DNA from 2 places in the Microbulbifer weihaiensis genome. Region 1 is predicted to be linked to the other one. Evidence: predicted binding sites of a transcription regulator. Region 1 holds the regulator's gene; the other holds the start of a gene.

Region 1 (4,527 bases):
GACCGGCTGGAGGGGGATAGCTTTTCCGGCACTGATGAAGGTTACTGATCACAGCCAACTGGCAACGGATTGGAATGCGCTCACGCTCACCTCACCCTGACGTGCGCGCAACATTAGGCTGCATCAGGGCGTTTCATTGCGCTCTCGAATATATTCGATAATGATTTCCGCTGCTTCATCGACCGTATCAACCAGCCGAAAAAGATTGAGATCCGAGGCATCGATACACTGCCGTTCAAGTACCGTGTTCATCAGCCAGTCCACCAGGCCTGCCCAATAGCGCTTGCCCACCAGCACAATCGGAAACCGAAAGACTTTCTTTGTCTGCACGAGTGTCAGCGCTTCAAACAACTCGTCCATTGTGCCGTAACCACCGGGCAGCGCGATAAAGCCCACAGCGTGCTTTACGAACATGAATTTTCGGACGAAGAAATAGCGAAAGTGCAAACTGATATCTAGGTAGGCATTGGGATATTGCTCGAAGGGCAATTCGATATTCAGGCCAATGGAAGAGCCCGATTCCGGAAATGCACCTCGATTACACGCTTCCATCAAACCGGGGCCACCGCCGGTTATCACCGGAATACCCTCACTGGACAGCAGCTCGCCAAGACGCACGGCCTGTTGGTACTCGGGACTATCTTCCGGGAACCGTGCACTGCCAAAAACGGTGACTGCCCCCTTGAGGCTGATCAAGCGCTCAATGCCATCGACAAGTTCCGATTGAATACGCAGCACTCGCCACGCCTCCGGCATTTTTGCATCCAGCATATGCCTTCTCCTTATTCAAACAACGCGGTTTAATTTACCGAGCCGGTCCCGGGAAAATGCGCCGAAGGCACTTAGCACGCAGTGCTGTACACCCACGACATCTGAGCGGACACGGGATATTTTCCGGCGGTACTGGTTCCTGTCTTTTCGTTACCTCCATTCAATTCGCGCTGCATCAGGCAGCAAAAAGTTTTCAGCGACACCCCAAGTTTAGCAGCCCTTTTAGCGCCCACCGTGAAAGATTGCGCTACCCCTAAATCTGTATATAATCACAGCAACTGTATAAAAATACAGACAACAGGAATGCCCATGACAAATCTCACTGCTCGCCAGGCTCAGGTTCTGGATCTGATCAAGTCCTATCTGGATGAAACAGGCTACCCACCAACCCGGGCCGAAATCGCCCAGGAGCTGGGTTTTCGCTCACCCAATGCTGCGGAAGAACACCTGAAGGCCCTTGCAAGAAAAGGCGCAATCGAAATGGTGGCCGGAGCATCCCGGGGTATTCGAATCCCGGATCACCATACTGGGCTGCCAGTGGTTGGGCGCGTAGCCGCGGGCAATCCAATACTCGCGGAAGAGAACATCGAAGAGTACTGTGAGATACCTGCGGAATTCTTTCACCCGCCAGCAGACTACCTGCTGCGAGTGCACGGGATGAGCATGAAAGACGCGGGCATTCTGGACGGGGATTTACTCGCAGTGCAGCGCACTGACAACATCCGCAATGGTCAGATTGTTGTTGCCCGAATTGATGACGAGGTTACCGTGAAGCGCTTCCGCCGCCGCGGCAACCAGGCGACGGTTCAGCTGCTGCCTGAGAATGCGGAGTTTGATGTTATCCAGGTGGATATGCGCGACAAGAATTTTGCCATCGAAGGGCTGGCTGTTGGGGTTATCCGCCAACACGCGGACTGATCCGACCTACCCCACCTGGCAGTCATGCATAAAAAAACAGGGCCCGATGGGCCCTGTTTTTTTATGTGCGGCAGCAAGCTGCCGCCAATGGTCGCAGAATTCAGTGGATCGTGTGTTCGGTGAGATCCACGTCCTCTTCTTCAAAGGGCTCAGGCTCCAGCTCATTCAAATCCTGAACGGCTTCGATACCGGCCTCGAGCATCGCGCGGGCGATGGCGACCTTGTGCTCGCGCAGGAAGTGCAGGCTCTCCTCTGAGAAATGAATGCGTACCAGCGGGTCTTCCTTGTGGCCGGCACGGCGCAGCGCCACATCGCCATTGGACAACTCGATGATTTCAAAGGTCTCAGAGGACATTCACTTCTCCAGTTACAGCGGGATTTGCGCGCAGTGTAACACAGCTGCCCACGATTACCCCGCTACCACTCCTGCCCCTGGGCACGCTGGCGAGCAATCAGCTCGCTAAGCGAACGGCACCAAAAGGTTAATTTTTGAGCACCCAGGGTATCTACCCGCGGCTCATCCAGCTGCGCCAGAGGAATCAGGGAGGCCGCTGCAGCGCCACCGGCTTTACCGACATCTGCCAACGGGTTCTGGGCGGAAAGCCGCCAGAGCCCCTTCCACGCCCAAGCCATCCCATATAACCAGCTGTCCGGGTTTTCTTCCAACCCGACCAGTTCATCGATTTCCGCACTGGTTTTCTGCCGTGCCTCGGCCAACTTCTTCAGCGCTCGGGCACTTTCCGGCTCAGCGCCCAGCCCCAGCTGGTGGGCCTGCTCGCCGAGGAACGCCCGGTAGGCCCGCCACAGGTGAAGCAGAGCCCCTTCAAGCAGTGCCGTTTCCGCAAGGGGGGGCGCATCCGCACGCGCCCCACCGGATACCACTTCAAGCAACAGCTGGCCTTTCCGCAGCGCAGAAGCCACGCTGCCGGTATAGGGGTTACTCATCAACTTTTGCTACCGGTCGGACGCTTCTTTGCGGGTGCCTTTTTCGCTGCGGCCTTTTTCTTGGCCGCCGGCTTCTTCTTGGCCGGCGCCTCTACCTGCCACTTCCCGGCGGTGTAAAACGCCTTCCAGCCCGTTGCTTTGCCGTCTTCTTCAGACTGCACGTACTGCTCCTGGGTTTTGCGGCTAAAGCGCACCACCGTGTCCCGACCCTCGTCGTCTTCCACCGGCGCGGAGAACAGGAAGCTGTACTTGGGATCAATCTCGTCCTTGTGCGGCAGCAACTCCTTGACCAGCGGCGCGCGGGTTTCACGGTTCTTCGGGAACTGACTGGCGGCCAGGAACAGACCGGATGCGCCGTCTCGCAGAATATACGTGTCATCCACTTTTTCGCAGGCGAGCTCCGGCATCGGCACCGGATCCATCTTCGGTGGTGCAGGCTGCCCGTTCTTGAGAAGCTTGCGCGTATTCTTGCAGGCTTCGTTAGTGCAACCGAAGTACTTGCCAAAACGGCCGGACTTCAGCTGCATGTCACTTCCGCACTTGTCGCACTCAATCAACGGGCCATCGTATCCCTTGATTTTGAAGGTGCCCTTCTCTACCTCAAAACCGTTACAGTCCGGGTTGTTACCGCAGATGTGCAGCTTGCGGTGCTCGTCCAGCAGGTAGCTGTCCATCGCAGTGCCACACTTCTGGCAGCGACGCTTGTCACGCAGCTGGCGGGTTTCCGCTTCCTCGTCCTTATCCGCGTCGATCGCTTCCTCCCCGGACACCAGGTTCATGGTGTTGGTGCAGCGCTCCTTGGGCGGGAGGGCGTAACCGGAACAACCGAGGAAGACACCGGTAGAGCCGGTGCGAATCTGCATGTGGCGACCGCACTGGCTGCATTCAATATCGGTGTCTGTCGGCGCATTGCGGCGCATACCGCCCTCTGCGGCCTGCGCTGCTTCGAGACGCTTGGAGAAATCAGAGTAAAACTCGTTGAGCAAGTCCTTCCAGCCCTTGTCGCCTTCAGCGACCGCATCCAGGGCCTCTTCCAGATTGGCGGTAAAGCCGTAATCCATCAGGTCGGTAAAACTTTCGCTCAGACGATCCGTTACGATATCGCCCATTTTTTCCGCATAGAAACGGCGATTTTCCAGGCGAACATATCCGCGATCCTGAATCGTGGAAATAATCGAGGCATAGGTGGACGGGCGGCCGATACCGCGTTTCTCAAGCTCTTTCACCAGCGCCGCTTCGCTGAAGCGCGCAGGGGGCTTGGTAAAATGCTGCTTGGGATCCAGCTTGTTCAGCGCGAGCTTTTCGCCAACCTTGATATCCGGCAGCACCACGTCTTCGTCTTTTTTGGACTGCTGGGGTGCAACCTTGAGGAAACCATCAAAGCGAATAACACGCCCACGGGTGCGCAGTTCAAAATCACCCGCATTGACCACCACAGAGGTAGAAGTAAATTGGGCCGGGGTCATCTGACAGGCAACAAACTGCTGCCAGATCAGCGTATAGAGCCGCTCTGCATCCCGTTCCATGCCGCTCAGCATATTGGGCTTCATTCGCACATCGGACGGACGAATGGCCTCGTGCGCCTCCTGCGCCCCCTCTTTGCTGCTATAGCGATTCGGGTCTGCCGGCAGGTACTTTTCACCGTAATTTTCGACAATGTAATCCCGAACCGAAGAAACCGCCTCGGCACTCAAGTTGGTCGAGTCAGTACGCATATAGGTGATGTAGCCAGCCTCGTACAGACGCTGGGCCATCATCATGGTCTTCTTCACACTGAAGCCAAGCCGGTTACTCGCCGCCTGCTGGAGCGTAGAAGTGATATACGGTGCGCTCGGCTTGGAGCTGGTGGGTTTATCTTCCCGCGCAACAACTTCAAAATTGCTCGCCTGCAGC
Region 2 (4,527 bases), on a different contig from region 1:
AGGAAAAAGAAATCGAACTCCGCTGGCGCTACTCGCGATGAGGCCAGGCGCGCGGCCTGGTGGTGGGCACTGATCTGCCAGAAATTCAGCAGCGGTGTCTGGGTCAGCAGGCAGATTGCCAGCACCCAGAATGCCAGGCCGGTATTGATCTGGCGCAGGTTCCCGGACCAGAGGCTGTGCCGGCGCACGATCGCCAGGCTGTAGGCCAGCGCGAGCAGCGCGAGAGTCAGAGCCACCACCAGTGCCCACAGCCGCTCCGGGGTCCAGCCGTACTGCTGCACCCGAAGCGCCAGGCCGTACACGGCAAACGCGCAATAAAAAGGCGTCAAGGCGACTGCCAGCAGCAACAGGCGGTTGACCCACTTGGGGTAGCGGGCAAACGGGAAATCGTCCTGGATCACCCCGTTGGTGAAAAACAGCAGTGCGGCCACCAGCCATAACAGCAGAGCGCTGCCGCGGCCAGTATCCCAGATGGGCTGCAGCCCGGTGAAGGGCAGTGTCGCCAGAAATGCCAGCGTGAGCACGGCGAGCAGTGGCAGCAGCGCCATCAGCATGGTGCGCAGCAGTCGTTTCAGGGTGAGCACGAAACTTTGCTGGGCGCGGAACAGGATGGCGCCGCACCCGGCCACCAGCCAGGTCACCGGATAGATGAACCAGTCCTGCCTGAACCACTCGTGGAACAAATCTATCCCAACCAGGCGGAACAGCCCCTGCCACAGCAGCAAAATGAGCCAGAAGATGCCGGTAAAGGCCAGCGTGAGCGCCGCGGTCAGGGCGTTATCCCAGGAGTAGTGGAACAGTGCCGGGTAATCCGGGCGCTGCAGCGCGCGGTTACCGGTGGCGCTGGCACGCAACAGGAATGCGAGGATGAAGGTGGCGATGACGATGGCAATGGCATAGGCCACAGGCGGGCCGCAGTGAACCGTTTCCGCAGGTGTGCACTGATAGCCGCGGTAGATTGCCAGCAGGGCCAGGACGCCGGCGTAGCCGGCGATTACCCAGCGGGCGCTGTGGGCAACACGCGGGGCTGTGATCGCAATGACGAGGGGGGGTATTGCGATGGCGAGGGTGTAGCAGAGGTACTGCCAGACTGGCGACCAGCTTTCCACTGCATCAAAGAACTTGAGACCGTAGAGGGCCAGCCCCTGGATCAGTGCGCTGATGAGGATCACGCGCTTGTTGGCGTGCGTCAGGTTGCCAGGCTCCCCTGCGGACTCCGGCGCTTCGGCGGTCTGGATGCTTCCCTGCATTCCTGCGTCTCTTGTTTAGTGCTTCTCTTCCCGCAGGTTGTACAGCCCCTGTTTCAGCTTGAGCAGGTGTTCCTGCAACTTGGGCCCCTTGCGCTGGGCCACGCCGATGGCCAGCACGTCGATCACCACCAGGTGTGCGATGCGTGAGGACAGTGGGGTGTAGAGTTCGATGTCTTCCTCGACGTCCACTTCCAGCGGAATGGTCGCCTTGCGGGTAACCGGGGATCCACTCGGGCCGAGGCCGATCACGGTGGCGCCCTGCTGCTTGGCCATTTCCATTGAGCGCAGCAGCGAGGAGGTGCGGCCGCTCTGGGAGATCGCCACAACGACGTCACCGGGCTCCATGCTCATGGCCGACATGCTCTGCATGTGGTGGTCGGAGTGGGCGGCGGCGGCCAGCTGCAGGCGGAAGAATTTGTGCTTGGCGTCGGCGGCGACGGCACCGGAGGCGCCGAAGCCGAAGAATTCCACCCGCTTGGCGGCGGCGATGGCGGTCACGGCGGCCTCGAGGGCGCGGTTGTCGATCTTGTCGCGCACGTTCAGCAGGGTATCGACTGTGGAGTCGAACACCTTGCGCTTGTATTCGGCGATGGTGTCGGTGTCGGTGACCGCGATCTGGCCGAAGCTGGGGCTTGAGGCCAGCTGCTGGGCGAGATTGAGCTTGAATTCCTGGAACCCGGAGCAGCCCACGGCGCGGCAGAAGCGCACCACAGTGGGTTCGCTGACCTGGGCTTCGGTTGCCAGGTCGACGATACGCATATGAATGATTTCGTCGGGATTGGCGAGGATATATTCAGCGACCTTGCGCTCTGATTTGCGCATGGAACTCAATTGTTCGCTGATCTTCTGCGTGACTTCCGCTGGCTTCACGACATTACCTTACTCTGGTTCAAGCCGTGCAGTTTAGCGGCACAGGCGGGTGCTGGCGAGCACTGCGGGTATCGTAGAAGCCTGCATGCTGGCGAATCGCTGAGCACATACCAGAATTGGTGGCGGGTCTGCTGCCGGGTGCGCCTTCGCCGGACACGCCGTAAACCCATCCCTGGGGGCTCGGCTGCGGCCGTCCTGGCCGCAGACGGTCCGGCGAAGGCGCACCCGGCAGCAGTCCCTTCGCAGCCAGTAGTTGTGGATATAAATCCTGTTCATATAAACAGGTATCCAGCCGTGGCTCTGATACAATCCCCGCCCATGGACGTATCACTACTTTTAGACCCCCTGAACGACGCCCAGCGCGAGGCCGTGGCCGCGCCCCCGGGTAACCAACTGGTTCTGGCCGGCGCCGGCTCGGGCAAGACCCGTGTGCTGGTGCACCGCATCGCCTGGCTGATGCAGGTCGAGGGCGCCTCGCCCTACTCCATCATGGCCGTGACCTTCACCAACAAGGCCGCGCGCGAAATGCGCGGGCGCATCGAAGAATTGCTGGGGATGAACACCTTCGGCATGTGGGTGGGAACCTTCCACGGCCTTGCCCACCGCCTGCTGCGCGCCCACTGGCAGGAAGCGAAACTGCCGCAGAACTTCCAGATCCTCGACAGCGACGACCAGCTGCGCCTGATCAAGCGGGTGCAGAACGAGCTGGGGCTGGACGAGAAGAAGTGGCCGCCGCGGGAAAGCCAGTGGTGGATCGGTGCGCAGAAAGACGAAGGGCTGCGCCCGCAGTACATTCAGCTCACCGGCGATCCGTGGCTGCAGACCATGGTGACGATCTACAGCGCGTATGAGGCAGCCTGCCAGCGCGCGGGCGTGGTGGATTTCGGCGAGCTGCTGCTGCGCGCGCACGAACTGCTGCGCGACAACGACGGCATCCTTGCCCACTATCGCCGCCGCTTCCCGTATATCCTGGTGGATGAGTTCCAGGACACCAATACCATACAGTACGCCTGGCTTCGCCTGCTGGCAGGCAACGAGTGCCGGATCACTGCGGTGGGCGATGACGACCAGTCTATCTACGGCTGGCGCGGCGCCAAGATCGAAAACATCCAGCACTTCGAGCAGGACCTGCACGAGGTGCAGATGGTGCGCCTGGAGCAGAACTACCGCTCCACCAGCACCATCCTGAAGGCGGCCAATGCGGTGATCGCCAACAACAGCGACCGCCTCGGCAAGGAACTGTGGACCGAGGGCGACGAGGGCGAGCCGATCGCGCTCTACTCCGCCTACAACGAGCAGGACGAAGCGCGCTTTATCGTCGAGCGCATCCAGGACTGGGTGCGCGATGGCAACCGCCGCGACAGCGTGGCCATCCTCTACCGCTCCAACGCCCAGTCGCGGGTGCTGGAAGAAGGCCTGCTGCGGGAACAGGTGCCCTACCGCATCTACGGTGGCCAGCGCTTCTACGAGCGCATGGAAATCAAGAACGCGCTTTCGTACATGCGCCTGATTACCAATCGCCACGACGACACCTCCTTCGAGCGGGTGGTGAACACCCCGACCCGCGGCATCGGCGCGCGCACCGTGGAGCTGGTGCGTGAATTCGCGCGCGAGCACGGCAGTTCCATGTGGTCGGCGGCCGAGAAAATGCTGCAGCAGAAAGTGCTCGCGGCCCGCGCCGGCAATGCCCTGGCCAGCTTCCTCAGTCTGGTGGACGCACTGGACGAAGAGAGTGTCGACAAGACCCTCGATCATATTGCCGAGCTGGCGATCGAGAAGACCGGCCTGGTGGATTTCCACAGCAAGGAAAAAGGCGAGAAAGGCCAGACCCGGGTGGAGAACCTACAGGAACTGGTGAGCGCGTGCCGCGCCTTCGACGGTGTGCCCCAGGCCACCGACGCCGAGGGTGAAGTGGTGGACGAAGAAGAAGTCTCCCTGCTCAACCAGTTCCTCGACAGCGCCGCGCTGGATGCCGGCGAAGGCCAGGCGGATGAGTTCGAGGATGCGGTGCAGCTGATGACCCTGCACTCGGCCAAAGGCCTGGAGTTTCCGCTGGTGTTCATGGCCGGGGTGGAGGAAAACCTGTTCCCGCACAAAATGTCGGCGCAGGAGCCGGGGCGCATGGAGGAGGAGCGGCGCCTGTGTTACGTGGGCATCACCCGCGCGATGCAGAAGCTGTATATCACCTACGCCGAGAGCCGCCGCCTGTTCGGCACCGAGACCTACAACAAGCCGTCGCGGTTTGTGAATGAAATCCCGCCGAACCTGGTGCATGAAGTGCGTCTCAAGACGGAGATCTCCAAGCCCCTGTTCCAGCCCAACTACGGTAAATTTGGAAGCGGTATCAACCCCTACTCCGACCCGGCGCCGGAGTTCGACGACGACCTGCCGCCTCTGGCACTGGGCG

Evidence for each region. Region 1 encodes LexA, which represses DNA repair genes until DNA is damaged. Its sites were predicted from a motif close to ACTGTNTNTANANACAGT; they were not measured.
Region 2: the regulator LexA is predicted to act here: its motif matches at 2,388-2,405, upstream of uvrD (DNA helicase II).

What each region holds. Positions count from the first base shown of each region.
Region 1 covers NZ_JBLWFL010000006.1:81,157-85,683, reverse strand. Annotated here, with positions in the region: gene ACNKU7_RS08575 (DUF6763 family protein) at 1-48, shown strand, start outside; gene ACNKU7_RS08570 (LOG family protein) at 124-771, opposite strand; gene lexA (transcriptional repressor LexA) at 1,081-1,689, shown strand; gene ACNKU7_RS08560 (hypothetical protein) at 1,790-2,044, opposite strand; gene ACNKU7_RS08555 (DUF6586 family protein) at 2,107-2,634, opposite strand; gene topA (type I DNA topoisomerase) at 2,634-4,527, opposite strand, start outside.
Region 2 covers NZ_JBLWFL010000007.1:188,238-192,764, forward strand. Annotated here, with positions in the region: gene ACNKU7_RS11035 (DUF4153 domain-containing protein) at 1-1,250, opposite strand, end outside; gene hexR (transcriptional regulator HexR) at 1,266-2,120, opposite strand; gene uvrD (DNA helicase II) at 2,439-4,527, shown strand, end outside.